Regions from separate parts of the Bradyrhizobium sp. 62 genome, predicted to be linked through region 1. Evidence: predicted binding sites of a transcription regulator. Region 1 holds the regulator's gene; each other region holds the start of a gene.

Evidence for each region. Region 1 encodes LexA, which represses DNA repair genes until DNA is damaged. Its sites were predicted from a motif close to TGTTCNNNNTGTGTTCNG; they were not measured.
Region 2: the regulator LexA is predicted to act here: its motif matches at 1,996-2,013, upstream of IVB47_RS29600 (DUF3072 domain-containing protein).
Region 3: the regulator LexA is predicted to act here: its motif matches at 4,577-4,594, upstream of IVB47_RS14495 (single-stranded DNA-binding protein).

What each region holds. Positions count from the first base shown of each region.
Region 1 covers NZ_JADPIT010000015.1:932,305-943,911, reverse strand. The annotation lists gene gltA (citrate synthase) at 1-742, opposite strand, end outside; gene gltX (glutamate--tRNA ligase) at 939-2,366, opposite strand; gene IVB47_RS15010 (glutamine--tRNA ligase/YqeY domain fusion protein) at 2,533-4,209, shown strand; gene IVB47_RS15005 (SgcJ/EcaC family oxidoreductase) at 4,229-4,615, shown strand; gene IVB47_RS15000 (DUF2171 domain-containing protein) at 4,701-4,934, shown strand; gene IVB47_RS14995 (ComEC/Rec2 family competence protein) at 5,030-7,309, shown strand; gene IVB47_RS14990 (hypothetical protein) at 7,449-7,883, opposite strand; gene lexA (transcriptional repressor LexA) at 8,348-9,049, opposite strand; gene glp (gephyrin-like molybdotransferase Glp) at 9,225-10,436, opposite strand; gene IVB47_RS14975 (hypothetical protein) at 10,656-10,847, opposite strand; gene IVB47_RS14970 (HAD family phosphatase) at 11,016-11,607, opposite strand, start outside.
Region 2 covers NZ_JADPIT010000032.1:44,388-51,887, forward strand. The annotation lists partial or broken gene IVB47_RS29585 (PDZ domain-containing protein) at 1-716, shown strand, start outside; gene IVB47_RS29590 (hypothetical protein) at 986-1,348, shown strand; gene IVB47_RS29595 (DUF6496 domain-containing protein) at 1,355-1,660, opposite strand; gene IVB47_RS29600 (DUF3072 domain-containing protein) at 1,747-1,959, opposite strand; gene IVB47_RS29605 (hypothetical protein) at 2,075-2,296, shown strand; gene IVB47_RS29610 (hypothetical protein) at 2,315-2,524, shown strand; gene IVB47_RS29615 (hypothetical protein) at 2,617-2,865, opposite strand; gene IVB47_RS29620 (hypothetical protein) at 2,961-3,218, opposite strand; gene IVB47_RS29625 (hypothetical protein) at 3,357-3,578, shown strand; gene IVB47_RS29630 (HWE histidine kinase domain-containing protein) at 3,575-5,065, opposite strand; partial or broken gene IVB47_RS29635 (response regulator) at 5,079-7,500, opposite strand, start outside.
Region 3 covers NZ_JADPIT010000015.1:829,404-841,010, forward strand. The annotation lists gene IVB47_RS14480 (KUP/HAK/KT family potassium transporter) at 1-32, shown strand, start outside; gene IVB47_RS14485 (BA14K family protein) at 293-685, opposite strand; gene gyrA (DNA gyrase subunit A) at 798-3,542, opposite strand; gene IVB47_RS14495 (single-stranded DNA-binding protein) at 3,915-4,412, opposite strand; gene IVB47_RS14500 (outer membrane beta-barrel protein) at 4,870-5,652, shown strand; gene IVB47_RS14505 (outer membrane protein) at 5,885-6,574, shown strand; gene uvrA (excinuclease ABC subunit UvrA) at 6,851-9,835, shown strand; gene IVB47_RS14515 (DinB family protein) at 9,883-10,446, shown strand; gene IVB47_RS14520 (HAD-IA family hydrolase) at 10,465-11,139, shown strand; gene IVB47_RS14525 (cytochrome D1 domain-containing protein) at 11,189-11,607, opposite strand, start outside.

The DNA of each region.
Region 1 (11,607 bases):
AGCCGGCGATACGCACCGTCGAGGTCGAGGCATTCTGCTCATGGTCGGCGTGCAGGATGAAGATCTTGTCCAGTGCATCCGCAAGCACCGGGTTGATCTTGTAGTCCTCGCACGGCACGGCGAAGCACATATGCAGGAAGTTCTCGGCGAACTTCAGCGAGTTCTTCGGATACACGAAGGGCTGGCCGACCGTGTACTTGTAGGCCATCGCAGCCAGCGTCGGGATCTTGGCGATCATGCGCATGGAGGCGATCATGCGCTGCTTCGGATCGTTGATGTCGGTTGAGTCGTGATAGAACGCGGCGAGCGCGCCGACAGCCGCCACCATGATCGCCATCGGATGGGCGTCGCGGCGGAAGCCCTGGAAGAAGCGGGCCATCTGCTCGTGCACCATCGTGTGATGGATCACGCGGTCGTCGAAATCCTTCTTCTGCGCGGCGGTCGGAAGCTCCCCGAACAGCAGCAGATAGCAGGTCTCGAGGAAGTCGCCATTCTCGGCGAGCTGCTCGATCGGATAGCCGCGGTATTCCAGCACGCCCGCGTCACCGTCGATATAGGTGATCTTGGACTGGCAGCTCGCGGTCGAGGTGAAGCCCGGGTCGTAGGTGAACAGGCCGGATTGGCCGTAGAGCTTGCCGATATCGATGACGTCGGGCCCGACGCTGCCGCTGTGGATCGGAAGATCGAAATTCTTGTTTCCGACCGTCAGTGTGGCGGTCTTATTGCTTGGTTTTGCGTCCATCAGAGGTCCCCGATGTATGGTGAAACGGGCCGGACCCGGAGGCCCCGATGAGATATCGCGGGGCAGGCCGGATGTTCCAGAAGGTACGGCTGAGATGGGTATATTATTGCTGTGTGCGCTGCAAGATGGCGCCACGCATGGTCGACTTACGTCGTAGCCTGGTCCTTGGGCCCGGGTCCTTAGCGCGGTCCTCGGCCTATTCCGTGGCCTGATCTTTAAGCCGGCCCAGGCTTTCCTGGCGTCCCAGGACGTCCAAAACCTCGAATATGCCGGGCGACGTCGTCCGTCCCGTCAGCGCCGCCCGCAGCGGCTGGGCGACCGCGCCGAGCTTGAGACTATTTTCCTCGGCATAGGCGCGCAGCGCGGCTTCCGCATTGGCTGCGCTCCACATCTCGACTTTCTCCAGCGCGGAATGAAGCTGGCCGATCAGCTTGCGGTTCTCGGGCGTCAGCAGCGCTGCCGCCTTGGGATCAAGCTCCAACGGCCGGTCCGCGAAGATGAAATAGGCGCCGTCGATCAGCTCGATCAGCGTCTTGGCGCGCTCCTTCAGGGCCGGCATGGCCTTCAGCAGCTGCGCGCGCGTGGTGTCGTTTAACTTGGCCTTAAGCTCGTCGCGGCTGGGCACGACGTGGTCGAGCACGTCCTCGAACATCTTCACGAGTGATTGATCGTCGGCATTGCGGATGTAGTGGCCGTTGAGGTTTTCCAGCTTGGCGAAATCGAAGCGCGCTGCTGCGCGGCCGACGCTGGCGAGGTCGAACGCCGCGATCATCTCCTCGGTCGAGAAGATTTCCTGGTCGCCATGGCTCCAGCCGAGCCGGACGAGATAGTTGCGGAGCGCGGACGGGAGGTACCCCATGGCGCGGTAGGCGTCGACGCCAAGCGCGCCGTGCCTCTTGGAGAGCTTCGAACCGTCCGGGCCGTGGATCAGGGGGATGTGGGACATGCTCGGCAGCGTCCAGCCCATCGCGTCGTAGATCTGCTTTTGGCGGGCCGCGTTGATCAAATGGTCATCGCCGCGGATGACATGGGTGACACCCATATCGTGGTCGTCGACCACCACCGCGAGCATGTAGGTCGGGTTGCCATCGCCGCGCAGCAGGACGAGGTCGTCGAGATTCTCGTTCTGCCAGACCACGCGGCCCTGGACCTGATCTTCGATCACGGTCTCGCCGGTCTGGGGCGAGCGGAGCCGGATGGTGGGCTTCACGTCGGTTGGGGCCGTCGCCGGATCGCGGTCTCGCCACAGGCCGTCATAGAGGCGCGTGCGTCCCTCTGCGCGCGCCTTCTCGCGCATCGCGGTGAGCTCCTCGGCGCTCGCGTAGCAACGATAGGCCTTACCCTCGGCGAGCAGCTGCTCGGCGACCTCGCGGTGGCGGGCGGCGCGGCTGAACTGGTAGATAACGTCGCCATCCCAGCCGAGCTCCAGCCATTTCAGGCCGTCGAGGATGGCGCCGATCGCCGCCTCGGTGGAGCGCTCCCGGTCGGTATCCTCGATCCGTAGCAGCATCTTGCCGCCGTGCTTCTTCGCATAGAGCCAGTTGAACAGCGCCGTGCGCGCGCCCCCGATATGGAGGAAGCCGGTCGGCGAGGGAGCAAAGCGGGTGACGACGGGAGAGGTCATTCTTGGCAGGGCCTATGCATTGGAGGCGGTGGTATATAACAGGACCGGAGCATAACTAAAGCCCGGCAGCGGACCGCCAAGGGTTGCTTGAGACCTTGCTTAAGCCCTTGGCTCAGCCAAGGGAATTTGGCAGAAGGGCCGCTGATTTCCCTACAGGATTTTCGTAATGACAGAACCGGTGGCGAACGAGGTTGGGCGCGATTTCATTCGTGACATCATCCAGGCCGACCTCGATCAGGCCAAATACCGGGAGATCGTGACCCGGTTCCCGCCGGAGCCGAACGGCTATCTCCATATCGGCCACGCCAAGTCGATCGCGCTCAATTTCGGCATCGCCCAGGAGTTTCCGGGCCGCTGCCATCTGCGCTTCGACGACACCAATCCGGTCAAGGAAGAGCAGGAATATATCGATTCCATCCAGGCCGACGTGCGCTGGCTCGGCTTCGACTGGGGCAAGAACCTGTTCTTCGCTTCGGACTATTTCGATCGCCTCTATGAATGGGCGGAGCAGCTGATCCGAGACGGGCTTGCCTATGTCGACGACCAGACCCAGGAGGAGATCCGTCTTGCGCGCGGCACGCTGACCGAGCCCGGCAAGAACTCGCCGTTCCGCGATCGCACCGTGGATGAAAACCTCGACCTGTTCCGTCGCATGAAGGCGGGCGAATTCCCGAACGGCGCGCGCGTGCTGCGGGCCAAGATCGACATGGCTGCGGGCAACATCAATCTGCGCGACCCCGTGCTGTACCGCATCCTGCATGCGCACCATCCGCGCACCGGGACCAAGTGGAGCATCTATCCGAGCTACGACTATGCCCACGGCCAGTCGGACGCGATCGAAGGCATCACGCACTCGATCTGCACGCTGGAGTTCGAGGACCATCGGCCGCTCTATGACTGGTTCATCGAGAAGCTGCCGGTGCCCTCGAAGCCGCACCAGTACGAATTCGCGCGGCTGAACCTGACCTACACGCTGCTGTCCAAGCGCGTGCTGACCCAGCTCGTCCGCGAGGGCCATGTCGCGGGCTGGGACGATCCACGAATGCCGACCATGGCGGGGATGCGCCGCCGCGGCGTGCCGCCGGCCGCCCTTCGCGAATTCGTCAAGCGCATCGGCGTGGCGAAGGCCAACAGCGTTGTCGACGTCGGCATGCTCGAATTCTGCATCCGCGAGGAGCTCAACCGCACCTCGCAGCGGCGCATGGCGGTGCTGAAGCCGCTCAAGGTCGTGATCGAGAACTATCCGGAAGGGCAGACCGAGGAGCTCGAGGCGATCAACCATCCTGACGATCCCTCTGCCGGCACCCGGAAGATCACGTTCGGCCGCGAGCTCTATATCGAGCAGGACGACTTCATGGAGAACCCGCCGAAAAAGTTCTTCCGTCTGTCGCCGGGCAACGAGGTGCGGCTGCGCTACGCCTATTTCGTCAAGTGCACCGGCGTCATCAAGAACGATGCCGGCGAGGTGGTGGAGCTGCGCTGCACCTACGATCCCGCGACCAAGGGCGGTAACGCGCCCGATGGCCGCAAGGTCAAGGCCACCATGCACTGGCTGTCGGCGGCAACATCCGTGCCCGCGGAAATCCGCGTCTACAACCAGCTGTTTGCCAATCCGAGCCCGGACGCCTCGAATTTTGCGGCCGACCTCAATCCGCAGTCGCGGGAAATTCTCGCTGATGCCCGCGTCGAAGCATCGGTCGCCGAGAGCAATTCGACCGAGCCGATGCAGTTCGAGCGCCAGGGCTATTTCGTACGCGACAAGGACTCGACGCCCGGCAGATCGGTATTTTCCAGGACCATCGGTCTGCGCGACACGTTCGCGAAGGAAGTTGCCAAAGGCTGAAAAGAGCTGCGAGACCACAATGAGCAACGAAGCCGACGCCATCGTTTCCGCCATCATCGCGAAATGGCGCGCCGGCTTCGCCACGCTCGATGCGGCCGCGCTCTCATCGCTCTATGCGAGGAATGCGTTCTTCTTCGGCTCCAACCCAAAGCTCTACCGGGGCAGGGACGGCGTCGCAGACTATTTCAACGGCCTGCCACGCTGGCGCAAGCCGAGCGCGTTATTTTCCGAGGTGAAGGCGGCGCAGGCAGGTCCTGATCTGATCAATATGGCCGCGAGCATCTCGTTCGATCTCGCCGGCGAACGCCCCGATTTCTCGGTCAAGATGAGCTGGGTCATCATGCGCGAGGACGGCGACTGGAAGATCGTCAATCACCATGCTTCGTCGCAGGCGCCGCTGATCTGACCAGTGGAGCACACGACTTCGTCATCCTCGTGAGAGAACGAACATGCACCTCGCGCGTTGGGGTGGGCCCAATAAGGAACCCACCATGCAGAACATCGCAGAGCATATGGAAGTCATCGGCGCCGACGGCGTCCACATCGGCACCGTCGACAAGGTCGAAGGCAATCGCATCAAGCTGACCAAGAAGGACAGCGGCGAGGGCAGCCACAAGGGGCATCATCACTTCATCGACAAGGGCCTCGTCGCCGATATCGAGGGCAACAAGGTCCGGCTGTCGGCCAAGGCCGATGTCGCTGTGACGATGGAAGAGGAAAAGTAGCGATCGCAACCTTTCGTTCCTGATCCGTACCGCTATCCGCCCGCCTGCACGTTCCGGTAGCTTCTGACTTCGTTGCGTATCATCGAGTGCACGAAATGGCGGAGCCGGGCCGGCCGGTACGGTCGCAGGGGATCGCAGGGACGTGGCCCGCGGGCCGCACCGCGTCCGCGGGCGGCCTCGCGCCTGCAGGCCTCGACCTCTGGACCTCGCTGGCCGAGACCCTCCGCGCATGGCTACGCGCCGAGGCTGGCGCCGGGCGGCTGTTGCCGTGGGTGCCCGTAGCGTTTGGCTGCGGCATCGCGCTTTATTTCTCTGCCGATCACGAGCCGGTACTGTGGGTCGTTGCCACTACCGCCATCGCACTCCTGCTTGGCGCGGCTCTGTTGCGGCGGAGCCGGCTGTTCGCCCCAGCCATCATGATCGCGGCGGTCGCGGCCGGCTTTGCCGTCGCGACCTGGAAGACGGCGCGCATCGCCCACCCGGTGCTGGCAAAGGCGCTCTATTCGGTGTCGTTGTCGGGCTTTGTCGAGGCTCGCGACATCCGCGAGCGTACCGATCGTTTCGTGCTGCGCGTCACTGCGATGGAGGCGCAACGCAGCGACGTCACGCTTGAGCGCGTGCGCCTGTCGGTCCGCAAAGGCACCGCGCCGGAGGTCGGTAGCTTCGTTCAGCTGAAGGCACGGCTGATGCCGCCGCTCGCGCCGGTGCGGCCCGGCAGCTACGATTTTTCGCGTGACATGTTCTTCCAGGGCATCGGCGCCTCCGGCTTCGCGATGGGCGCGATCACGGTGGCGCCGCCGCCTGAGACCGCCGGCTTGCGGCTGCGTTATGCGGCCTTCATGCAAGGCCTGCGCGATGCGATCGATGCCCGCATCCGGGCGACGCTCGACGGCGACAACCGGGCGATCGCAACCGCGCTGCTTACCGGGCGGCGCGATGCGATCACCACGCCCGTCAACGATGCGATGTTCATCTCCGGTCTCGGCCACGTGCTCTCGATTTCCGGTTATCACATGGCCGTCGTTGCCGGTGTCGTGTTCTTCGCGGTGCGGGCGCTGCTCGCTCTGATCCCGGGACTTGCGGCCGGCTTCGCCATCAAGAAATGGTCGGCGGCCGCCGCGCTGGTCGCTGCTGCGTTCTACCTGCTGCTGTCAGGCGCGGAGGTCGCAACGCAAAGATCGTTCTTCATGACGGCGGTAGTGCTGATCGCGGTGATGGTCGATCGCCGCGCCATCACCTTTCGCACGCTTGCTGTCGCCGCGCTGATCGTGCTGGCGGTCGCGCCGGAAGCACTGGTGCATCCGAGTTTTCAGATGTCGTTTGCGGCAACGCTCGGGCTCGTCGCCTTGGTGCAGATCGGCATGCCCAATTTGTTTGCCTCGCCGGACCATTCGGCGACCGCGCGCATTGCGATGTGGGGTGGCCGCGAGATCGCGATGCTGTTCATGGCCTCGCTGATTGCGGGACTTGCGACCACGCCCTACGCCGCTTTCCATTTCCACCGTGTCACGCCGTTTGGCGTGCTTGCCAATCTCGGCGCGATGCCGGTGGTCTCGGCGCTGGTGATGCCGGCGGGATTGTTGGGGCTGCTTGCTGCGCCGTTCGGGCTGGACAGCGTGTTCTGGTGGCTGATGGGGATCGGCATCGAGTGGATGGTCGCGGTCTCGCGCTGGGTCGCGGCATTGCCGGGCGCGGTCGGCCGCATCCCGGCGTTCGGGATCACGCCGCTGATCGCGGCGAGCCTGGGAATCATTGTGCTAGGCTTGTTGCGCACGCCGCTACGCTGGTCCGGCGCCCTGGTCCTGCTGGCAGCGATCCTCTGGGGACTGTCGGCGCGGCAGCCCGACATCCTGATTGCCGGGGATGGCGCCAGCGTCGCGGTGCGGGGCAGGGACGGATATCTGCACCTGATCAGGACGAGCAAGGACAGCTTTTTGCTCAAGGAATGGCTCGCTGCCGACGCCGATCCGCGCGATGCCGGCAGAGCCTCGCTGGCCGACGGCGTGTCCTGTGACGAATCCGGCTGCGTGACGCCACTGGCCGACGGGAGGCTGGTCGCGCTGGCGCTGCGCGTCGACGCTCTCGCGGACGATTGCAGTCGGGCCGCGCTGGTGGTGACGGCACGTCCCGCGCCGCCCGATTGCGCGGCGATGGTGGTCGATCGGCAGCGGCTCGCCAGCCAGAGCGCGCTGGCGCTAACGCAGCGTGGTGACGGCTTTGTGGTTCAGGCGGTGAGGGCGAGAGGCACGAGCCGCCCCTGGTTGCCGGCCGGCGCTGGCGAGGGTGATTTCGACGGCAGCCTGGCGCCGAAGGCGACCGCGCCCCGCATCAAGGACGCGACGCCGGCGGAGACCGACTTGCAGGCCGACGATTGATCGGACGGTGCGGAGCGACGCAGTGGGTCGGTGCATGCGCTCGGATTTCGCCGGGCGCAAACTACACCAACTCGCCGGCCACGACCGGCGATGGCAATTCAATCCTGACCTCCGAGCTCGTAGCCGGAGGGCGGCTATGTCAGCCGATCGGCAGGTGCGTGACGGTCGGCTGCCGGTCGGCGATGATCTGCGTCTTGTGCTCGCGCTCCGTCACCGGCTGGGTCACGGGCAGTTGCAGCACGGTCGCGCGCTGGCCTTCGACGAGCTGCGTCACCAGCACATATTTGCCGTCGGGGAATTCGATCGCGTCGTGATGGCGGTCGGGAACGTGCGGATCGATCTTGCCGAACTTGCCCACGCGGGAATTGATGGTGCGCGTCCAGATCCAGCGATTGTCGTAGCGGACGTCGTCGGTGAAGGCGAGCTCCGTTCCCGGCAGCAGGCACACCGCAACAGACGGATCGGCTGCCGAGGCGAAGCCGCGCGTCGAGGTGCCGCGGAAGCTTGTCGTGACGATCGTCTCGCCGACTTCGGCGGGGCGCGACGCGACGGCATGCAGGCTGTAGTCACACATCGGGTGCTCCTCATGCTGGGATAGCAACCCGCGTCTCTTAATCGAGGCGCAGGCCTCTATCAGAGTTGAAGCATGAACGCTCTGCTTGGTTGTGGGCAAATCTGCGGCTGGTTTCCGCGAGCCGCGATCACATTATCTTTCCCGAATTCAATAGGAACAAAGCGAGTTGCGATGCATTCGGGAGGCCAGTGCGCGAATATCGCCGGCTTGACTGCAACGGTCGAGCTTGATCGCTGGCCGCTGTTTCCTCGAACACTTGCGCCGCGAACCAGTTCCGCTTCGTGGGCGTCGCGAGGAGCCAGCGCCGAAGGAGGGGCCGGATAGTCTGTGCAGAACCAGAAAGACTACCCAGCCGGAGCGGACGATGATCCGCTCCAATCCCTGACCGGCGATGCCGATCGGAAGCGCGCGCGGCGCCAAGCACCTCCGGTATGAAGTACTCCCGGTATCAAGGACGCCCGGTATCAGTACTTCCGGTAAAGCCCGATCAGCTTGCCCTGAATCTTCACCCGGTTGGGCGGCAGGATGCGGACCTCATAGGCCGCGTTGGCGGGCTCGAGCGCGATCGAGGCGCCGCGACGGCGGAAGCGCTTCAGCGTGGCTTCCTCGTCGTCGATCAGCGCCACCACGATGTCGCCGGTATCGGCGCTCTCGTTGCGCTGAATCAGCGCCATGTCGCCGTCAAGGATGCCGGCCTCGACCATGGAATCACCGCGCACTTCGAGCGCGTAATGCTCGCCCGAGCCGAGCATGTCAGGCGGTACGCTGATAGTATGGCTGCGGGTCTGCAACGCCTCGATCGGCGTGCCGGCCGCGATGCGGCCCATCACCGGCACCGCGACGGGACGTTCGCCGTCGTCCGCGGGCAGGCTGGAGCTCGCACGCACCTTGCCGAGATTGCCCTCGATGACGCTCGGCGTGAAGCCGCGGCGGCTGCCGGCGGCTGCCTGGAGCTCCGGCAGCTTGATGACTTCAATCGCACGGGCGCGGTTGGGCAGGCGTCGGATGAAGCCACGCTCCTCGAGCGCCGTGATCAGGCGATGGATGCCCGACTTCGAGCGCAGATCGAGCGCATCCTTCATCTCGTCGAAGGAGGGCGGCACGCCGCTTTCCTTCAGACGTTCACTGATGAACCGCAGAAGCTCGTATTGTTTGCGCGTTAACATCTCGACCAAAGTCCCCCGGTTGATGTCGTCCGATTCCGAGACGCAGAGTTCGGCAATAAGCCGCTACATGCTCGAAACAAATCATGAACGGACACTATATGTTCGATACATGTTCCGCAACTGCTTAATTTACCGTGAACAGAGCAAAGTTCGCGGAACGCGCATTGCCGGACGCTCAGACGGGGAGCCGCAACACTTCGCAAGCCGTGCCGGCTTCGGCCTTCGGCGCGAACGGTGCGCGCACGAGAAGTACCTGTGCTGCAGCGAGATTCGCAAGCAGCGAAGAGTCCTGATGATTGACGGGAAGAACGACGCGCGTGCCATCGTTACGCTCCTCCAGATGCGCGCGCAGATAGTCCTCGCGCTGGTCGTTGGCGCCGACGTCGCGGCCGAGCACGGCGCGTTCACGGCGATGGTGAATCACCGAACGGCCCGACAGGGCGCGAATCAGCGGCACCATGAACAGGAAAGCGCACACGTAGGACGACACGGGATTGCCCGGCAGGCCGATCACACCCATTGCGCCGAGCCGCCCGTGCATCATCGGCTTGCCTGGCCGCATCGCGATCTTCCAGAACGCCATTGCGATGCCTTCGACTCGCAGTGCCTGCTGGACCAGATCGTGGTCGCCGACCGATGCGCCGCCGGTCGTGATCAGGATGTCGGCGCCGCTCTCGCGGGCGCGGCGGATGCCGGCGGTGGTCGCCTCCAGCGTGTCGGCGGCAATACCGAGGTCGATGGTCTCGGCGCCCTCGCTGCGGGCGAGCGCGTGCAGGGCGTAGCCGTTGGAGTAGACGATCTGGCCGTGGCCGGGCATGGTGCCCGGCATCACCAGCTCGTCGCCGGTGGCGAGAATCGCGACTTTCGGACGCCTGAACACGCCAAGGTGCGGATGGTTCATCCCGGCGGCGAGGGCGAGGTCGCGCTCGGTGAGACGGCTTCCCTTGCGCAGGAGCACGTCGCCCTCGCGGAAATCGACGCCGGCGGGGCGGATGTGCCGACCGGCGATCGCGGCTTCCTTGATCGTGACACGCTTGCCGGCGGCGACGGTGTCCTCCTGGATCACGACGGCGTCCGCGCCACCGGGAACGACGCCGCCGGTGAAGATCCGCACGGCCTCGCCGGCGCCGACCATCCCCGCGAACGGTCGGCCCGCCGCGACTTCGCCGATGATGGTGAGCTCCGAATCGATCGTCGCGGCATCGGCCGCTCGCACCGCGTAGCCGTCCATCGCCGACATCGCCTGCGGCGGCTGCGTGCGCCGCGCCGCGACGTCACGCGCGAGCACGCGATGGTAGGCCTGGTCGAGGGAGATCATTTCCTCCGGCAGCGGCTCTGCACCCGCCAGCACCGCGGCAAGCGCGTCGGAAACCGGCATCAAGGCCACGGCGAAAACTCCTGCTCGGCACGTTCGGGCGAATGTTCCGCACGTCTTCTAGCCGAGCGCGGGCGCAGAGGCAAAACAGCCGAGCGGGTGCAGTCATCCCACCGCATTGTTCCGGAAGGCAGGATCAAGCGCGTTGCGGCATGATCCGAAGAACGTGCCAGATCGGCAGGACAATGGTCATGGCAAGACGAGAACGACGAGCGCCCCGGCCTGCATCGATCAGCTCCCTGGCTGCCCGTGAGTTACGTCGGGCGCCTTTGGTCCCTGATCCTTGTCGGGCAGCGGATCGGCCTGGGATTTCAGGTCGGCGGCCTTGCTCACAAGCTTGGCGGAAAGATCCGAATCTGAAGTTGTCCTGGCGAATTCAAGAAGAAGAGAGGCCTGCTTGGTGAGGTAGGTTTTGCCCAACACGATGATGCATCCGTCTGTAGAAGTCCCAACGGACTCTAGAGTCCGGAAGACGGTATTCCGTTCCGGGAACTCTGTATAAAAATGCACAAAGTGATCGGGTTCCTAAACTTCTTCAAAATTAGTCGCGTTGGGCCGCATCTCCGGGGGTCTCGCGGCGGCAGATCGTCGTCAGATGCCCAATGCTTTCAATGCGTTCCCGACGTCACGCGGCGAGGTCACATGCACGGCCGTCAAGCCGCGCGCCCGCGCTCCCTCGATGTTTTCGGCAAGATCGTCGAAGAACACGATGCGTCCGGCGGGCACGCCGATCGCCGCGACGACGTGGTCGAAGGCCTCCGCATCCGGTTTGCGCAAGCCGATGCTGGACGACAAATACAGCTCGCGGAAATGGCCGAGGAGGTCGGCATATTCCCTCGAGAAATGGTCTACGTGTGGCCGGTTGGTGTTGGAGAAAGCGTACAGCGGCATCTGCTTCGCTGCGCGAGGCAGCAGCGCGGCGATGTCAGGCATTTCGCCGGCGAAGATCGCGTTCCAGCCTTCCAGGAACTGCGCATCCGAAATGCCGATTCCGAGCGAGGCTCGCAGTGAGGCGAAATAGTCCTCATCGCTGATCTTGCCCATCTCGTGCAACCGATAGGCTTCGCTGTCCCGCACATAGCGCGCGACGATGGCTTCAGGCTTGCAGCCGGCATGTGCCGCCCAACAGGCGATCGCCTTGGAGAAATCGATATCGAGCACCACGCGGCCGAGATCGAACAGA
Region 2 (7,500 bases), on a different contig from region 1:
CGCCCTCCGGTGGCTCTGTCGGCATCGGCTTCGACATTCCGGCCTCGACTGCAAAGCTCGTCGTCGCACAGTTGAAGGACAAGGGCGCGGTCACTCGCGGCTGGCTCGGCGTGCAGGTGCAGCCGGTGACGTCGGATATCGCCGACAGCCTCGGCCTCAAGGAGGCGCGCGGCGCGATCGTCGACAATCCGCAGGACGGCAGCCCGGCGGCGAAGGCGGGCATCGAGGCGGGCGACGTCATCACCGCCGTCAATGGCACCGCGATCAAGGATTCCCGCGATCTCGCTCGCACCATCGCCACCCTGGCGCCGGGCACGTCTGTGAAGCTCGACGTCGTCCACAAGGGCGACAGCAAGACGGTGACACTGGCGCTCGGCGAGTTGCCGAACGAGCGGCAGGCCAGAGCCGACGAGGGCAAGTCGCAGCCGGATGCCGGCATGCCGCCGCGTCTCGGACTCAGCCTGGCTCCGGCCGGCGACGTGCAGGGCGCCGGCCAGAAGGGCGTCGTCGTCACTGAAGTCGATCCGCAAGGGCCGGCCGCGCAACGCGGCATCCAGACCGGCGACGTCATCCTCAATGTGGGCGGCAAGGCTGTCGCCAATATCGGCGATGTCCGTTCGGAGCTGGCGCAGGCGAAATCGTCCGGCAAGCGTAGCGTGCTGCTGCAGGTCAGAAGCGCGCAGGCGACCCGTTTCGTCGCGGTGCCGCTCGCATAAGGCGAACGTCCATCGGCGCAACTCCAAAAAGGCGGCCCCCCGGGCCGCCTTTCCTGTTCGCCTTCAGGATTCCGGATGTCCGCCGATAACATTCTCGTTAACGGCAGGGAGGATGACCCGGTTCGTCCGAAAAAGCCGTGTTCGCTCATCACAATTTCGGATCTCGTAGGGACTCGGCGGCAATGAAGCCGCCGGGACGATTGCAAGCGTGGAACTTCGAACTTGCCGCCGCTGAGCCGGCCGGCAATTCGCATTTGATCGGTGCCGACATGGATCGATTGAAGCTCTCGCTGAGGACTGCGCTGCTCGTGGCGCCATTCGTGCTGTGGGGCGGAATCGCTCTCGGGCGTGACGACGGCCGCTACGCGGATTCTCCCCTCAAGCCATGGTTCGACGGTCTGCGCAGCCATCTCGGTCCGTGCTGCTCAGATGCGGATGGGTTTGCCGTCGCCGATCCCGATTGGGACTCGCACAATGGACATTATCGCGTGCGGCTCGACGGCGAGTGGGTCGACGTCCCGGACGAAGCCGTGATCACCGAGCCGAACCGGGCCGGCCGCACCATGGTGTGGCCGGTGAAGACCGCGTTCGGCGTTTCAATCCGCTGCTTCATGCCGGGCAGCATGATCTGACGGAGGTCAGCGCGACCGTTTGGAGGATTTGCGCTTCGACGTCTTCTTCGAAGTCTTTCTCGAAGTCTTCTTGGATGTTTTCCGAGATGTCTTCTTTGACGTCTTTCGCTTCGCGGCTTTCTTCGGGACCTTCTTGCCCTTCTTGCGCGCTTTCGATAGGCCGATCGCGATTGCCTGCTTGCGGCTCTTCACGCGTCCGCCTCGACCGCCCGGTCCGCTTTTCGCGGTACCCTTCTTGTAGCGCTTCATCTCGCCTTCGACGTCGCTGCCGGAGCTGCGCGAGTAGCGGCGCTTCTTTGCCTTGCGTGCCATGCATGTTCTCCCTTGGCCTGGGAAAACAATCCGAGACAGGCATGGTTCCGAAAGCGCGCATGCACGTCCCGGATACGCGGCTTAGTCTAGAACGAATCCGCCAGCTCGATCTCGGCTTCCAGCACCTGAATGCGCCGTGCTGCCTCGCTGGAGGACAGATCCCGCGCATATTGCGCGGGCTGATACGCCTCTTCGCTCAGCCGTTTCAGCCGGAGGCCCTGCGCCCGCGTCATCTGCTCGGTGAGGAAAGTCTTGGCGGTGAGGAGAGTCTTGGCGTCGTATTTACCCTGAACCTGCATGTCGCTTCTCCCTTCTGAAATCGTGACTTGACTATATGTTCTTATTTTGTTCTAACAAGTCATGGACAACAGAATTAATGAAATTCGACGTAAAATCAGCGCCTTGAGGCTTGAAATGGCCGATGTCGAGGCGTCCGTGCGCGAGCTCGTCGAGCGCGATCGCGACTGCACAGAGAAGGCCTTGGCGCAGATGGATCTGCGCCGGAAAATCAATCTGCTGATCGGCGAATGGAAGGCTGCAGGTGGCGGCGATGTCCTGCCGAATGTCCGCGACAGGATGAGCCTTCGTTCCGCGAAGGCATCAGGTAGTCCTCTGCGCGTGATCGCGCGCCGCTGAAAGCTTTGGGAGCGCACGGTGGAGGAAGACCCGGATGCGTACCGGATTCTAAAGCTGCGCGCCGAGATTCTCGAACTGGGCTCTGCCATCCGGCAGCTGCAACGGGAGGGGCTCGACGACGCCGCGGCCCAGCTCTTGATCGCGCGCAAGCGCGCACGACTCGATCATCTGGTGAGAGCTGATTCCGGCAGCGTCCATCCTGACATCCTGGGAAGCCATCGGAGCTGAAGCCTGCGCGCAACGCGGCCCGAGAAAAGTTTGTTCGAACACGCAAAAAGGCCCCGCGATCGCGGGGCCTCTATGAGTTGGGCGAACAAAACCTACTTGGTGTTGCTCATGCCGCCCTTGTTGTTCGTCATGGTGCCGCCCTGATCGGAGCCGGGACCGGAGCCGCCCTGACCGGAGGGATCAGCACCCTTGGAGGACTTGGTGTTGGCGCCTGTGGTGGTTTGCGACGATGACATCGAGGATCCGTGTTTTGCCTTGTGCGACTTAGCCTGCACCGCGAACGGCGCGGCGGTGAGGCCGGTGGCCAACATCACGGCAAGAGCGAGCTTGGTGGTCTTCATGTGCGGGAACTCCCTGAGTTGAATTGACGCAGGCAGCCAACTGCTATTCGTCGCAGGAGTTCCGAACAAAGAAGTTCCGGTAAATCTCGCATCCTTCAAGATTGCTTGTCTTCTGCGAGGATGAATACGACGCCGGTGAGTGTCGCCCCGATCGCGAACGTCGTCACCAATGTGAGGGCGAAAACGACAACGGCCTGGCTTCCGCCGTGACTCAGCAAATTGGCGACGGCTGGATTGGACAGCACGAGCAAGAGGCTGAAAGCGAGCCCTAAGGCTGCGCCCATCATGGCGTGCGTCATCAGCTTGACGAGCCCGCTCGGAGAGATCAGGTCCGACGACTTTTTCGCGCGCATGGAACTCTATCCCGATCTCGCAAGCAACGCCTGCGACACGCGCCGGTTCCACCCGCATGAAGGAATCGTTATTGCCCGCTTCATCCGACGTTCATGCCGGGTGGGCGAGAATGACCGCGCAACACGGGAACATTCGATATGGGTAAGGTGGTCTTTCTCTATCGCTCTCTGGCTTATCGCAACGCCGCCGCGGACATCCTCCGCAAAGCGCGCAAGCTGCCCCGCGGCGCGGAGCGAAGCGCGGCGTGCCGCTATGCCAAGGCTCTGCGCGATCTCGCCCAAACGGAAGCCTGGCTCGAAGGACGGGTCGCGCGCGAGCCGCAAACGACGCAGCGCAGGAAGAGTGCGGCCTCCGGTTAACCGGACGCGCGCTGCAATTCGGCGGAGCTGGCGGCTTCGAAGTTGCCGGGCGCGGTCGTCGCGGCAGTCTTGCGGACCAACGGCACATCGAGCCGGCACAACAGACCCTCGGCGCGCCAATCGAATCGCGCCTGCCCGCCGAGCTGGGACTCGACGCTCGCAAGCAGGCTCCGCGTACCAAAGCCGCGGGATTTCGGCGTCATGACGAGCGGGCCGCCGGACTCCTCCCAGGTCAGCGTGAGCAGCTCATCCTCGACCTGCCAACCGATCGCGAGCCGTCCCGTCCGCGTCGAGAGCGCGCCATACTTCGCCGAGTTGGTGAAGAGCTCATGCAGGGCCAGCGCCAGCGTCTGGGCGGTTGCCGGCAGCAACTGAACTTCGGACCCCGCCAATTTGATCTGGCCGCCGAGGGAATAGGGCGCAAGCTCCTCGTCGATCAGCTTCGAGAGTTCGGCACCCTGCCAGCTCGACAGCGACAGGATCGTATGCACGCGCGCCAGTGCATTGATGCGTCCCTCGACGGCGCTGACATAGGCTTTGACTTCGTCGGCGCGGGTGAGGCGCACGATCGATTGCGCCAGCGCAAGCGCATTCTTGGCGCGATGATCGACTTCCCGCGCCAGGAGAGTCTGCCGTTCCTCGGCGCGCTTGCGTTCGGTGATGTCCACCGTCACGCCGCTGACGCGCATCACCCGACCGCTCTCGTCAACCGTGGCGGCGGCCGTGCCGACACACCAGCGCACATCGCCGTCGGGCCGCACGATGCGGAACTCCGTTTCATAGGAGCGTGTGCCCTTGTTGAATTCGGCGATCGCCTTGCGCAACTGATCGACGTCGTCCGGATGCAACAGCGCCTGAACGTTGGCCGGATTCACCTCGAAGCTCTCCGGGCCAACACCAAAGATGCGGTATTGCCCCTCGTCCCACATCCAGTCGCCGGTGATCCAGTCCCAGTCCCACGAACCCATCTTGCCGGCGGCGATCGCCATGCTGCGCCGCTCTTCGCTCTCGCGGAGCTTTGCGGTGGAATTCTCCAGCTCGGCGGTGCGTGCACGCACGCGGTCCTCGAGATCCTGGTTCAGCCGTTCGAGTTCGCGCGTCTTGCGATAGAGCTCTGCAAACACCTTGACCTTGGCGCGCAGCACCTCCGGCACGACCGGCACCGGGACGTAGTCGACAGCGCCCATCTCGTAGCCGCGCAGGCGGTCGATGTCGCTGACTTGAATGGCCGAGATGAAGATCATCGCGGTCTTCTGGAAGCGCGGGTGCTCGCGGATCATCGCGGCGAGCTCGAAGCCGTCGAGCTCGGGCATGCAGACGTCGACCAGGATCACCGCGATCTCGGTCTTGAGCAGCACCTCCAGAGCCTCGCGACCGGACGAGGCGATCACGAGGTTCTGGCCGAGATCCTTCAGGATCACCTCATAGGCGAGCAGCTTGGCCGGCTGGTCGTCGACGAGGAGGATGTTGACCTTTTCGTGGTCCATACGGGCATCCAACTCAGCGGTGCAGCCACATGCGGATTGCAAGCAGCAATTGATCGGTGTTGACGGGTTTGGCGAGGTAGTCGGACGCGCCGGCCTCGAGACATTTCTCGCGGTCGCCTTTCATGGCCTTGGCCGTCAACGCAATGATCGGAAGACGGGCGAAGGTCGGATTTTCACGAATGACGCCGATGGTTTGATAGCCATCCATCTGCGGCATCATGATGTCCATCAGCACGATGGCGATCTCCGGATTGGATTCAACCAGAGCCACCGCCTCGTTGCCGGTCGTGGCCGTCAGCACCTTCATGCCGCGTCGCTCCAGCACGCTCGACAGCGCGAAGATGTTGCGGGCGTCGTCGTCGACGAGCAGGGCGGTCTTGCCGATCAGGTCTTCGTCGGAACTGTTCAGCTTCTCGAGCATGCGCTGCTTCTCGACCGGCAACTCCGTGATCACGCGGTGCAGGAACAGCGCGGTCTCGTCAAGAAGGCGCTCCGGCGATTCCACGCCCTTGACCACGATGCTCCGCGCCATGGTGTGGAGCTCCGCATCTTCCTCGGCCGACAGCTCGCGGCCGGTGAAAACGACGACCGGAACGTTCGACAGCGCGTCGTCGTTCCGGATCTGGTCCAGCACCTCGAAGCCGGTCATGTCGGGCAGCCGCAGGTCGAGCACGACGCAATCACAGGGGTTCTCACGCAGCATCGAGAGCGCGTCGGCACCGGTGCCGGTCGTCACGATCTCGATGTCGTCGTGGTGCAGGAGCTCGCGGATCGAGAGCTGCTCGGCCTCGTTGTCCTCGACGATCAGCAGCCGCTTGCGCCGTGGCCGCGCGTATTCCTTGATCTGCGTCAGCGCGGCCGCGACGCCCTCGGTCGTCGTCGGCTTGTTGACGAAGGAGAAGGCGCCGCGCGCCAGCGCATGCTGGCGGTCCTCGTCGAGCGTGATGATCTGCACGGGGATGTGGCGGGTCAGCGGATTGTGCTTGAGCTGGCTCAGCACGGTCCAGCCGAGCATATCAGGCAGGAATACGTCGAGCGAGACGGCCCTCGGCTGGTATTGCTTTGCAAGTTCCAGCGCCTCGGCGCCGCGGGCGGCGACCAGCACCTTGAATCCCTTGTCGCGCGCGAGGTCGACCAGCACGCGCGCGTAATGCGGGTCGTCCTCGACGATCAGGAGGATGCTGTCGCCGGGTTCGAGGTTGAGCCGGTCGTCGGGAAGCTGCTCGATCACGCGCTGCGGTTCGGCTGTCGCGGGCTGCAGCGCCGGCGGCTGGCTCTGTTGAGGCGTCGCGCGGGGCGCGAGCGTCGGTCCGGAATATTTCAGCGGCAGGTAGAGCGTGAAGCACGAGCCCTTGCCCGGCAAGCTGCGCAGGTGGATCTCGCCGCCGAGCAGGCTTGCGAGCTCACGGCTGATCGCAAGGCCGAGGCCGGTGCCGCCATATTTGCGGCTGGTGCCGGCATCCGCTTGCTGGAACGCCTCGAAGATCAGCTTCTGCTTCTCCAGGGGAATGCCGATGCCGGTGTCGGACACTTCGAATGCGATCACCGCCGGCGCCGAGTTCAGCACGGGATGATCCGTGCCCCAGCCGCCGACCGCGGCGGCGACCTTCAGGCGGACCTCGCCCTCGGCGGTGAACTTGAAGGCGTTGGAGAGCAGGTTCTTCAAAACCTGCTGCAGGCGCTTGGAGTCGGTGACGAGGCTGCGCGCGAGGTTCGGATCGACGTCGATCTTGAACGAAAGGTTGCGGTTCTCCGCCTCGTGACGGAACGGCCGACCGACCGTCTCGAGCAGGTTCGCGGTCAGGATTTCCTCGGCGTCGACCGTTACCGTACCGGATTCGATCTTGGAGAGATCGAGAATGTCGCTGATGAGATTGAGCAGGTCGGTGCCGGCGCCGTGGATGGTGCGGGCGAATTCGACCTGCTTGCCGGTAAGATTGCCGTCCGGATTGTCGGTGAGCTGCTGGCCGAGGATCAGGATCGAGTTCAGCGGCGTGCGCAGCTCGTGGCTCATATTGGCCAGGAATTCGGACTTGTACTTCGAGGTCAGCGCGAGCTCGGTCGCCTTTTCCTCCAGTGCGCGGCGGGCCTGCTCGATCTCCTGGTTCTTGCGCTCGACTTCGACGTTGCGCTCGGCGAGTTGCTGCGCCTTCTGTTCGAGCTGATCGTTGGTCTGCTGCAATTCGCGCTGCTGGGTCTGGAGCTCGCCAGCGAGCTGCTGCGACTGCTTGAGCAGGCCTTCGGTCTGCATCGTCGCCTCGATCGAGTTGAGCACGATGCCGATCGAGTCCGTGAGCTGCTCCAGGAAGGTCATCTGTGAGGTCGTGAAGGAGGTCAGCGAGGCGAGCTCGATGACCGCCTTGACCTGGCCTTCGAACAGCACCGGCAGCACCACGAGGTTCTTCGGCGCGACGCGAAGCAATGCCGAATTGATC
Region 3 (11,607 bases), 100 kb from region 1:
TGGTAGAGTTCGGCACGGAGCTGGAGATTTAGCAGGCCCCGGCCCGGCTAAAGCAAGCATCGACGTCGAGCCGCAGCTGGACCACAAATTACGCTCGCGGCGGCGAGCTGATGCTGGCCCACGATGACAGTGAATTAAACTGAGGTATCAACGTTCCGACAATGCGTTCCCCTCCGCCGGAAGCTCGCGAGTGGGATATGACCACTTCAATATCGATGCACTGTCAGCCGGCACAGAGCTGGAGCGAGTAGCTCGGGAGCCACGTTGATAGCGCGGCTCCCTCGCTTGTCCGTTATGGACAGGCGTAACGCTGCCCGTCGTAGGCCAGATACGTTCCCGAGGCCGGATCGTAGGACTTGTAGCGTTGGGCACAAGAGCTCACAGCATCCTGGCGTGCCTGGCTGTTTGCGATCGCGCCGCCGATAATCGCTCCGGCCGCCAGTCCGCCGATCACAGCTGCACCGGTTCCGTAGCCCCGATGTCCGTAGCCATGGTGATATCCGCGATGGCCATGACGCCAACCGGGGCGATACTGGACCGTCTCGACATTCGCTCCATTCACACCGAGCGTTTGATCTACTTGAAGCGGCGCAGCCGAGGCAGATTGCATAGTGGCCAGAGCGGTCGCACCAGCGAGAGCGGCAGCAAGCAGAGTTCGGGATTGTCGCATGGTAAACTCCGTCATTTCATCAACGCGGAGCCAACAAGCGCATCCTGATGCAGTTCCTGCATGAAACAGGTTTAATCAATCGCGTCACAAGGTCAAACGCATGGACGCAGGCGCGCGGCAGGGCGCATCACTCCCCGTTTGCGTCTCCGTTCGCTCCGTTCCCGCTCTCGGCCTCTTCCGTGATGTGCTCGACCGAGACGACGTGCTCGTCCTCGGCGGTGTCGAACACGATCACGCCCTGGGTCGAGCGGCCGGCGACGCGGATGCCTTCGACCGGGCAACGGATCAGCTGGCCCTTGTCGGTGACCAGCATGATTTGATCAGCATCTTCCACCGGGAAGGAGGCCACCAGGTTGCCGTTGCGGTTGTTGACGCTCATGGCCACGATGCCTTTGCCGCCGCGGCCCGTGGTGCGGTACTCGTAGGACGAGGTCCGCTTGCCATAGCCGTTGACGGAGACGGTCAGCACGACCTGCTCGGCCGCCGACATCTCGATGTAGCGCTCCTGGGCGAGCTGGTAGCTGCCGGAGGTCTCTTCGGCCTCGGCGTCCGCCGCCGGCTCCTCGGCCGCAGCTTCGCCGGCGACCGCACGACGCATCTTCAAATACGCCGAGCGCTCGTCGGACGTCGTCTCGACGTGGCGCAGGATCGCCAGCGAGATCACCTTGTCGCCCTCGGCAAGCGCAATGCCGCGCACGCCCATCGAGGTGCGCCCGGTGAACACGCGCACGTCGGTGACGGGGAAGCGGATGCACTGGCCGCCGGCGCCGGTCAAAAGCACGTCGTCGTGCTCGGTGCATATCTGCACGTCGACAATAGCTTCGTTGTCGTCGAGCTTCATCGCGATGATGCCGGAGCGGCGGACGTCGACGAAGTCGGACAGCTTGTTGCGCCGGACGTTGCCGCCTGTCGTGGCGAACATCACGTCGAGATTGCCCCAGGTGGACTCGTCCTCCGGCAGCGGCATGATGGTGGTGATGCGCTCGCCCTGCTCTAGCGGCAGGATGTTGATCAGCGCCTTGCCGCGCGCATTCGGCGCGGCCATCGGCAGGCGCCAGACCTTGATCTTGTAGACCTGGCCGCGCGAGGAGAAGAACAGCATCGGAGTATGCGTGGACGCCACGAACAGCCGGCTGACAAAATCCTCGTCGCGGGTCTGCATGCCGGCCCGGCCCTTGCCGCCGCGGCGCTGGGCCCGATAGGCCGACAGCGGCACGCGCTTGACGTAGCCGGCGTGAGAGACGGTGACGACCATGTCCTCGCGCTGGATCAGGTCCTCGTCCTCGACCTCGCCTTCCTGCTCGATGATGACGGTGCGGCGCGGGGTGGCGAACTCGGCCTTCACTTCGGCGAGTTCGGACTTGATGATTTCAAGCACGCGGTCGCGCGAGCGCAGGATGTCGAGATAGTCGGCGATCTCGCCGGCGAGCTTGTCGAGCTCCTCGCGGATTTCGTCGCGGCCGAGTGCGGTGAGGCGTTGCAGGCGCAAATCGAGAATGGCCCTCGCCTGCTCCATCGACAGCCGGATCGTGCCGTTCTCGCTGATGCGGTGGCGCGGATCGTCGATCAGCGTCAGCATGTCCTCGACGTCGCGGGCGGGCCAGTCGCGCGACATCAGGGTGTCGCGCGCGGTCGTCGGGTCGGGCGAGGTCCGGATGACGCGGATCATCTCGTCGATGTTGGCGACCGCGATCGCGAGACCGACCAGGATATGGGCGCGATCGCGGGCCTTGGCGAGCAGGAACTTGGTACGCCGCGTGACGACCCGCTCGCGGAAGTCGACGAAGATCGCCAGCAGGTCCTTCAGATGCATGATCCGCGGACGGCCGCTGTCGAGCGCCACCATGTTGACGCCGAAGCTCGTCTGCAGCGGCGTGAACCTGTAGAGCTGATTCAGCACCACATCCGGCACGGCGTCGCGCTTCAATTCGATGACGACGCGGTAGCCGTCGCGATCGGATTCATCGCGCAGGTCGCCGATGCCCTCGATCTTCTTTTCCTTGACCAGCTCGGCGATGCGCTCGACCATCGTCGCCTTGTTCACCTGGTAGGGAATTTCGGTGATGATGATCGCCTCGCGCTCCTTGCGGATGGTCTCGATCGCGACCTTGCCGCGCATCATGACCGAGCCGCGGCCGAGGTGATAGGCGGCGCGGATGCCTTGCCGTCCGAGGATGACGCCGCCGGTCGGGAAATCCGGTCCCGGCACGATGTTGATGAGCTCGTCGATGGTAAGCGCAGGGTTGTCGATCAGCGCGACGCAGGCGTCGATGACCTCGCCGAGATTGTGCGGCGGGATGTTGGTCGCCATGCCGACCGCGATGCCGCCGGCGCCATTGACGAGCAGGTTGGGGAACTTGGCCGGCAAGACCGACGGTTCGGTCTCGTTGTTATCGTAGTTCGGCTGGAAGTCGACCGTGTCCTTGTCGATGTCGGCCAGCAGAGCCAGCGCCACCTTCGTCAATCGGGCTTCGGTATAACGATAGGCAGCCGGGGGATCGCCGTCGACCGATCCGAAATTGCCTTGGCCGTCGATCAGCGGCACGCGCATGGAGAAGTCCTGCGCCATCCGGACCATGGCGTCGTAGATCGACTGGTCGCCATGCGGATGATATTTACCGATGACGTCACCGACCACGCGGGCGGACTTGACGTACTTCTTGTCCGGCGTGTGCCCCTGCTCGTTCATCGAGTACAGGATGCGGCGATGCACCGGCTTCAGACCGTCGCGGGCGTCAGGCAGCGCCCGCGCCACGATCACGCTCATGGCGTAGTCGAGATAGGACTTCTTCATCTCCTCGAAGATGGAGACGGGGCGAATATCCGAGGGTTGCGCCGGCTGGTCGCCGGGCTTGTCGTCGTCGTCAGCCAAGGGGAAATCCGGTGAGGTTTTATCTGGGAATCATATAGCGCATCGAGCCTCTGATAACCACCCTCGCGGCGATCTGGGAAGCGCTTTTTCCGCCTATTTTTCCAACAACTTAAGCCCTTGCGAGCGGTGTCTTGGACAGCCCCCGCATCGCCCTTGCAAAATCGCCGCTCACGCGTCGAAAATCGCGCGGCGAGCTTGCCCCGTCAGCGCGCTTGCCAAGCCGCAATCCGAGCTCTCCCGAAACATGAAGCGGGCCCGGAAATCCCGAGCCCGTCCTGCCGATTAGTGGGATTTTCTGACACGAGATGAGAAGCGCCGACCATCCGGCCGGCGCGTCCGCATCGAAACGCCCCGCTCTCAGAACGGGATCGCTCAGAACGGGATATCGTCGTCCATGTCGCTGTTGCGGCCACCGCCGCCAGCGGCAACGGGGCGCCGCGGTGCGCTGCTGACCGGACCGGAGGAGCCGAAATCGCCGCCCGGCTCTTCGCCGAAGCTGCCGCCTCCCCCACCGCCGCTACGACCGTCCAGCATCGTCAGGGTGGAGTTGAAACCCTGCAGCACGACTTCGGTCGAGTACTTCTCGACGCCGCTCTGGTCGGTCCATTTGCGGGTCTGGAGCGCACCCTCGACGTAAATCTTGGCGCCCTTCTTCAAATACTGTTCGGCGACCTTGCAGAGCCCTTCATTGAAGATCACGACGCGGTGCCACTCGGTCTTTTCCTTGCGCTCGCCGGTGGCCTTGTCGCGCCACGTCTCCGAGGTGGCGACGCTCAGATTGGCGATCGGCCGCCCGTCCTGGGTGCGGCGGATTTCAGGATCCTTGCCGAGATTTCCAACCAGAATGACCTTGTTGACGCTTCCCGCCATCTCCGCTCTCCGCTCCGAATGCCACTGAATTCAAGAAGGCCGGTCCGCTCCGCGCGTTCCGCCGTGCCTGTTGAGGCGACCCTATACGCTCGCCGAACGCTTGCGGACGACGATCAGTCCGTCGCCCCTCCGGTTATCCCCACATATAGCATCGACCTCCTGTTCGTTCCAGATTTGTTCTTGGCGAAACGACGCATCGATGTGTGGCGTCGATCGGCCAATGTAGTGCGGGAATGCGCGCAGCGGCTGGAGCCTTTGTAGGTTCCCGAAAACGAGGAAAGAACTTAACGTTCAGTAAGTTATGGGTACTCGCGCTGCCCCGTTCTTGTTGCATTTCGGAGACGGACTTTGCCGCCCCGTAGAGCTACGGTTTCCTCGCACTTAGTTCATATGGGCCCGCGCGCCTGATCAGCCGCTTCGGGAAAGAAAGAAGCGGACGAACCTGGGGAGACTGGCAATGAATAAGCTTCTTGTTGGTGCAATCGGTGCAGTGGCGATGGGCCTGTCGGCTCCCGCGAGCGCGGCGGATATGGCCGCGCGTCCCTACACCAAGGCCCCCGCGCCGGCGATTGCCACCATCTACGATTGGAGCGGCTTCTATATCGGCATCAACGGCGGCGGTGGCTCAAGCCACACGTGCTGGGACTTCGTCACGCCCGCGACCGGCGTTTTGGTCGGCGAAGGCTGTCACAATGCGACGGGGGGCACCGTCGGTGGCCAGATCGGCTATCGCTGGCAGTCCGCCAATTGGGTGTTCGGTCTCGAAGGCCAAGGCAACTGGGCCGACTTCCGGGGCGACAATGTGAGCACCCTCTTCCCGGGTACCGCTTTGGTGACGGGTGATCGCAACCGTTCCCGCATCGACGCTTTCGGCCTCATCACCGGTCAGGTCGGTTACGCCTGGAACAACGTGCTGTTCTACGTGAAGGGCGGCGCCGCCGTCGTCGGCGACAAGTACGACATCTACGCTGCTACAGGTACGCCCGTCGCGGGCGCGCTGCTGGCTTCGGCGCGGGAGACTCGCTGGGGTGGTACGGTCGGGGCCGGTCTGGAGTTCGGCTTCGCCCCGAACTGGTCCCTGGGCTTTGAGTACGACCACATCTTCCTTGGCGATCGCACGATCGGCTTCACAACGCCCCCGGGTGGGGTCTTCGGCAGCGACCCGATTCGGCAGGACGTCGACATGGGCCTCGTCCGCCTGAACTATCGCTGGGGCGGTCCGGTGATCGCGAGGTACTGATCGAACTGACATCCATCAAAGCAAGGCCGGCCTCGCGCCGGCCTTTTTCGTTGCTGTTCCCCTGGGGGAACCAAAGGCCAGTAATTGCACCATTTTCAGGCCGCTGTGGCTTTCCAGTGACACAACTTGCGGCTTCAATGGTGTAAGTACGGCCTCAGTTGGGCAAGTGAGTCCGATGCCCTTCCCTATCGTGGAAGGCACAATCAGAAACTGGGACTGGGATTAGTTGAAAATGAAAAAGGTTTTGTTGGCTTCGGCCTGTTTGTTCGCTCTCGCTGCCCCGGCCTCGGCCGCTGATCTGGCGGCGCGTCCCTACACCAAGGCCCCGGTGGCCATGGCTTCGGTCTACAACTGGACCGGCTTCTACCTCGGTGTTGTCGGTGGCGGCGCCTGGGAAAATTCCTCGACCGACCCGAAGATGAAGGGCGGCTTCGTCGGCGGTACCGCCGGCTACAACTGGCAGACCGGCAATGTCGTGTTCGGCATCGAGGCCGATGGTGCCTGGGCTGACGTCAGCGCGTCGGTCACCGGCCCCGTTGCCGTCCCCGGCTTCGGCCTCGTCAGCACCACCCTCAGCTCGAAGACCGATGCGATGGGCACCGTGCGCGGCCGCATCGGCTACGCCGTCAACAACGTCCTGTTCTACGGCACCGGTGGTTACGCCTGGATCGACAACAAGCTCAGCATCAGCGCGCTCGGCGTGACCGTTTCCGACAGCAAGTGGCACTCCGGCTGGACCGTCGGTGCGGGCGTCGAAGCGTTCTTCGCTCCGCAGTGGTCGGTCAAGGGCGAGTACCTCTTTCGCAGCCTCGGCGGCGAGACCTACTTCTCGGGCGCCCTGCCCACCGGCACGCTCGAGTTTCACACCGTGCAGGTCGGCGTGAACTATCACTTCGGGGGCCCGATCGTCGCGAAGTACTGATCTTCCCTATCGACGCCATCGTGTTACGAAAGGCCGGCCTCGCGCCGGCCTTTTTGTTTGCCGGGCACGTTACTGCGCAGTTCCACCGCCCTGCTCCTGCCAGATGCCGCCAGCGTGCCAACAATCGGTTGACGATTCGCAGACGCCACTGGAAATCCGTCCCCGTTCTTCCTACGTTCGCTCACATACCCATCGGCGCCGATCCCGGTTCCGGGCGAAGCGCGCCTATTCAGTTGGCGCGATCGCGCGCTTTTGGATTCCCTGAGGACCACCAGGATGGATGAAGTGATCAAGGCGAAGCGCCAACAACAGAACGCGGGATCAAACCTGCGCGCAATAGCGATCCGTGGCGCGCGCGAGCACAACCTCAAGAACGTCGACGTCGAGATTCCCCGCGATAAGCTGGTGGTGTTCACGGGGCTGTCAGGCTCCGGCAAATCCTCGCTCGCCTTCGACACCATCTACGCCGAGGGCCAGCGCCGCTACGTCGAATCGCTGTCGGCCTATGCCCGCCAGTTCCTCGAGATGATGCAGAAGCCCGACGTCGACCAGATCGACGGCCTGTCGCCAGCGATCTCGATCGAGCAGAAGACGACGTCGAAGAACCCGCGCTCCACCGTCGGCACGGTGACCGAAATCTACGACTATATGCGCCTGCTGTGGGCGCGCGTCGGCGTGCCCTATTCGCCCGCCACCGGCCTGCCGATCGAGAGCCAGACTGTCTCGCAGATGGTCGATCGCGTGCTGGCGCTGCCCGAGGGCTCGCGCCTCTATCTGCTCGCGCCGGTCGTGCGCGGCCGCAAGGGCGAGTACCGCAAAGAGCTCGCTGAATGGCTCAAGAAAGGCTTTCAGCGCGTCAAGATCGACGGCGCCTTCCACGAACTCGCGGAAGCGCCCACGCTCGACAAGAAATTCCCGCACGACATCGACGTCGTCGTCGATCGCATCGTGGTGCGCGCCGACATCGGCCAGCGCCTTGCCGAGAGCTTTGAGACCGCGCTGAAGCTCGCCGAGGGCCTCGCCGTCATCGAATATGCCGACGCACCGGCCGCTGCGGCCGCGCCTGCCGAGGAGAAAAAGAAGACCGCAAAGATCCACGACAAGAGCGGACCCGAGCGCATGCTGTTCTCGGAAAAATTCGCCTGCCCGGTCTCCGGCTTCACGATTCCCGAGATCGAGCCCCGGCTGTTCTCGTTCAACAATCCCTATGGCGCCTGCCCCGCCTGCGGCGGCCTCGGCGTCGAGCAGCATGTCGACGAAGACCTCGTCATTCCCGACAAGGAACTTGCCATCGGCAAGGGCGCGATCGCGCCCTGGGCCAAGTCCTCGTCGCCCTATTACATTCAGACGCTGACTGCGCTCGGCAAGCACTACAAGTTCACGCTGACCACCAAGTGGAAGGATCTGCCCAAGAAGACGCAGAACGCGATCCTCCATGGCTCCGGCGAGGACGAGATCAAGTTCTCCTACGAGGACGGCGTCCGCTCCTACGACACCAAGAAGCCGTTCGAAGGCGTCATCACCAACATCAACCGCCGCTATCGCGAGACCGAGAGCGAGTGGGCGCGCGAGGAGCTGGCGAAGTATTTCCACGACGTGCCCTGCGAGGCGTGCCACGGCTTTCGGCTCAAGCCCGAGGCGCTCTGCGTCAAGATCGGCGGCAAGCATATCGGCGACATCTCCGAGATGTCGGTGAAGGGCGCCGGCGCGTGGTTCGAGACCGTGCCGGAGGCGCTGAACACCCAGCAGAACGAGATCGCCGGCCGCATCCTCAAGGAGATCCGCGAGCGCCTCACCTTCCTGCTCGACGTCGGCCTCAACTACCTCACGCTGTCCCGCTCCTCCGGCACGCTGTCCGGCGGCGAGAGCCAGCGCATCCGTCTGGCCTCGCAGATCGGCTCGGGGCTAACAGGCGTGCTCTACGTGCTCGACGAGCCCTCGATCGGCCTGCATCAGCGCGACAACGCGCGCCTGCTCGACACGCTGAAGCGACTTCGTGACCTCGGCAACACCGTAATCGTGGTCGAGCACGACGAGGACGCGATCCTGCTCGCCGACCACGTGCTCGACATCGGCCCCGGCGCCGGCATGCATGGCGGCAACATCATCGCCGAAGGCACGCCCGCCGAAATCATGCGCAACCCCAACTCGCTGACCGGCAAATATCTCACGGGCGAGCTCGAGGTCGAGGTGCCGGAACGGCGTCCGCCGAACCATCGCCGCACCATCAAGGTGGTCAACGCGCGCGGCAACAACCTCAAGAACGTCACGGCCGAAATTCCGCTCGGCCTGTTCACCTGCGTCACCGGCGTCTCCGGCGGCGGCAAGTCGACGTTGCTGATCGACACGCTGTACAAGGCGATCGCCCGCAAGCTGAACAATGCCAGCGAAGGCGCCGCACCGCACGACCGCATCGAGGGCCTCGAGCACATCGACAAGATCATCGACATCGACCAGTCGCCGATCGGTCGCACGCCACGCTCCAACCCCGCGACCTATACCGGTGCCTTCACGCCGATCCGCGAATGGTTTGCCGGCCTTCCCGAGTCGAAAGCGCGCGGCTACGAACCCGGCCGCTTCTCCTTCAACGTCAAGGGCGGCCGCTGCGAGGCCTGCCAGGGCGACGGCGTCATCAAGATCGAGATGCACTTTTTGCCTGACGTCTACGTCACCTGCGACGTCTGCAAGGGCAAGCGCTACAACCGCGAGACGCTGGAGGTCCTGTTCAAGGGCAAGAGCATCGCCGACGTGCTCGACATGACGGTCGAGGAAGCGGCCGAGTTCTTCAAGGCGGTCCCGCGCGTGCGTGAGACCTTCCAGACCCTGCACCGCGTCGGTCTGGATTACATCCATGTCGGCCAGCAGGCCACGACGCTCTCGGGCGGCGAAGCCCAGCGCGTCAAGCTGGCCAAGGAGCTGTCGAAGCGCGCCACCGGCCGCACGCTCTATATCCTGGACGAGCCGACCACCGGCCTGCATTTCCACGACGTCAAGAAACTCCTGGAGGTGCTGCACGAGCTGGTCGCGCAGGGCAACACGGTCGTCGTCATCGAGCACAATCTCGAAGTCATCAAGACCGCCGACTGGGTCATCGACCTCGGCCCCGAAGGCGGCGACGGCGGCGGCGAGATCGTCGCCTGGGGCCCTCCGGAAGACATCGCGAAAGCGCCAAGAAGCTATACGGGCAAGTTCCTGGCGCCGGTGCTGGCGAAGGCACGGAAGCCGAAGCGGCGGCGCGCGGCGAGCGAGGCGGCGGAGTAGGTTACGCAGCGAGAGCATGCCGACACATTGTCTGAGGGAGACTGAGCTTGCCTGCAGGACTTGTGCAAACCTATCGTGCGTTCGCCCACAATAATGCCTGGGCAAATCACCGGCTGCTCACCGCTTGCGCGACGCTGTCTCAGGCCGACTTCGAAGCCGCACGAACCGGCTTCTTTCCGAGCCTGCAGCGTACGCTGAACCACATCCATGTCATCGACCTCTTCTATGTCGATGCGCTGGAGGGCGGGTGGCTGGGACCGGCGGCTTGGAAGAACGAAGTGCCCCACATTTCGCTTGCCGCGCTAAAACCCGCGCAGTCCGCGATCGACAAGCGCTTGATTGCCGCCTGCGATGGACTGACGCCCGAGCTTCTCGACGGTCTCGTGCGGATCAATCGCGACACCCGCGTGCAGACCGAACGTCGTGACCGGCTGCTCATGCATCTGTTCCAGCATCAAATTCATCATCGCGGACAGGCGCACGCGATGCTGTCTGAAACGCACGTTCCCCCGCCCCAGCTGGACGAGTTCTTCGCCGAGGGAGAGGCGCCGCTCAGGGCCACCGAATTCGACCAACTCGGATGGACGGAGGAAACGGTGTGGAAAGCCTAGCGGTGTAGCTTCGTCTCCATGCCTTACTCCCTCGCCATCTTCGATCTCGACGGCACGCTGGCCGACAGCTTTCCGTGGTTCCTGCGCACCATCAACGACGTCGCCGATCGCTTCGGCTTCCGCCGCGTCGCGGATGAGGATATCGAGGGGCTGCGGAATGCTTCGTCGCGCGAGATTCTCAGCCGGCTCGAGGTGCCCTTGTGGAAGCTGCCGGCGATCGCGCGTCACGCGCGGCGGCTGAAGGGAGAGGCGGCGGCGGAGATTGCGTTGTTTTCGGGCGTCGAGGCGATGTTGAAAAGGCTGGCCGGTAACGGCGTGCAACTGGCGCTGGTGACGTCGGATAGCGAAGCCAATGCGCGCGAGAAGCTCGGTGATTGCGCGGCCCTGTTCGCGCATTTCGATTGCGCGGCCTCGCTGTTCGGCAAGCCCGCGAAATTCCGACGGGTCATGCGGCGCGCCGGCGTGGCGCCGGGCAAGGTCATCGCGATCGGCGACGAGGTGCGCGACATGGAGGCGGCGCGCGCCGTGGGGATTGCCTGCGGCGCGGTGGGCTGGGGTTATGCGGCGCCGGCGGCGCTGCGGGCGCTGGCGCCGGATCACATGTTTGAGCAGATGGATGAGATTGTCTGGACGCTGTGCCCCGGTGCAGTAGCCCGGATGAGCGAAGCGACATCCGGGAACGCCGGTGGATGAGGAGAGCCCTGTCCCGCATGTCGCTCCGCTCATGCGGGCTACACGCCCCCTACTCCGTCCTCCGCAAAAACGCCCCGAACGCGCGCGGACCGTCGCCGGTCTTGACCTCGCCGATCACCTTCAGCTCGACCGCATCGATAATATCGAGCGTGTTGCTCTCCCAGCAGGCGACGATGATCCGCTTGCCGTCGGCGGTTGCATTGATGCCTTCGGGATAGTCGCCGACAGTGATGCGCTTGATCGGCTTCAGTGTCGCCAGGTCGAACACGCTCACGGTGCCGCCATACTGGTCGGTGACGAAGCCGCGGCCCTGCGCCAGCGCCACCGCATAGGGCCGCATCCCGACCGGCACGCGGCCGATCTCGCGCGCTTCGGCGATGTCGATCACGGAGACGTCGTTGGAGCCGACATTGGCGGTGTACGCGCGCCTGCCGTCGGCATCGATGGTGACGCCGAACGGACGCGTTC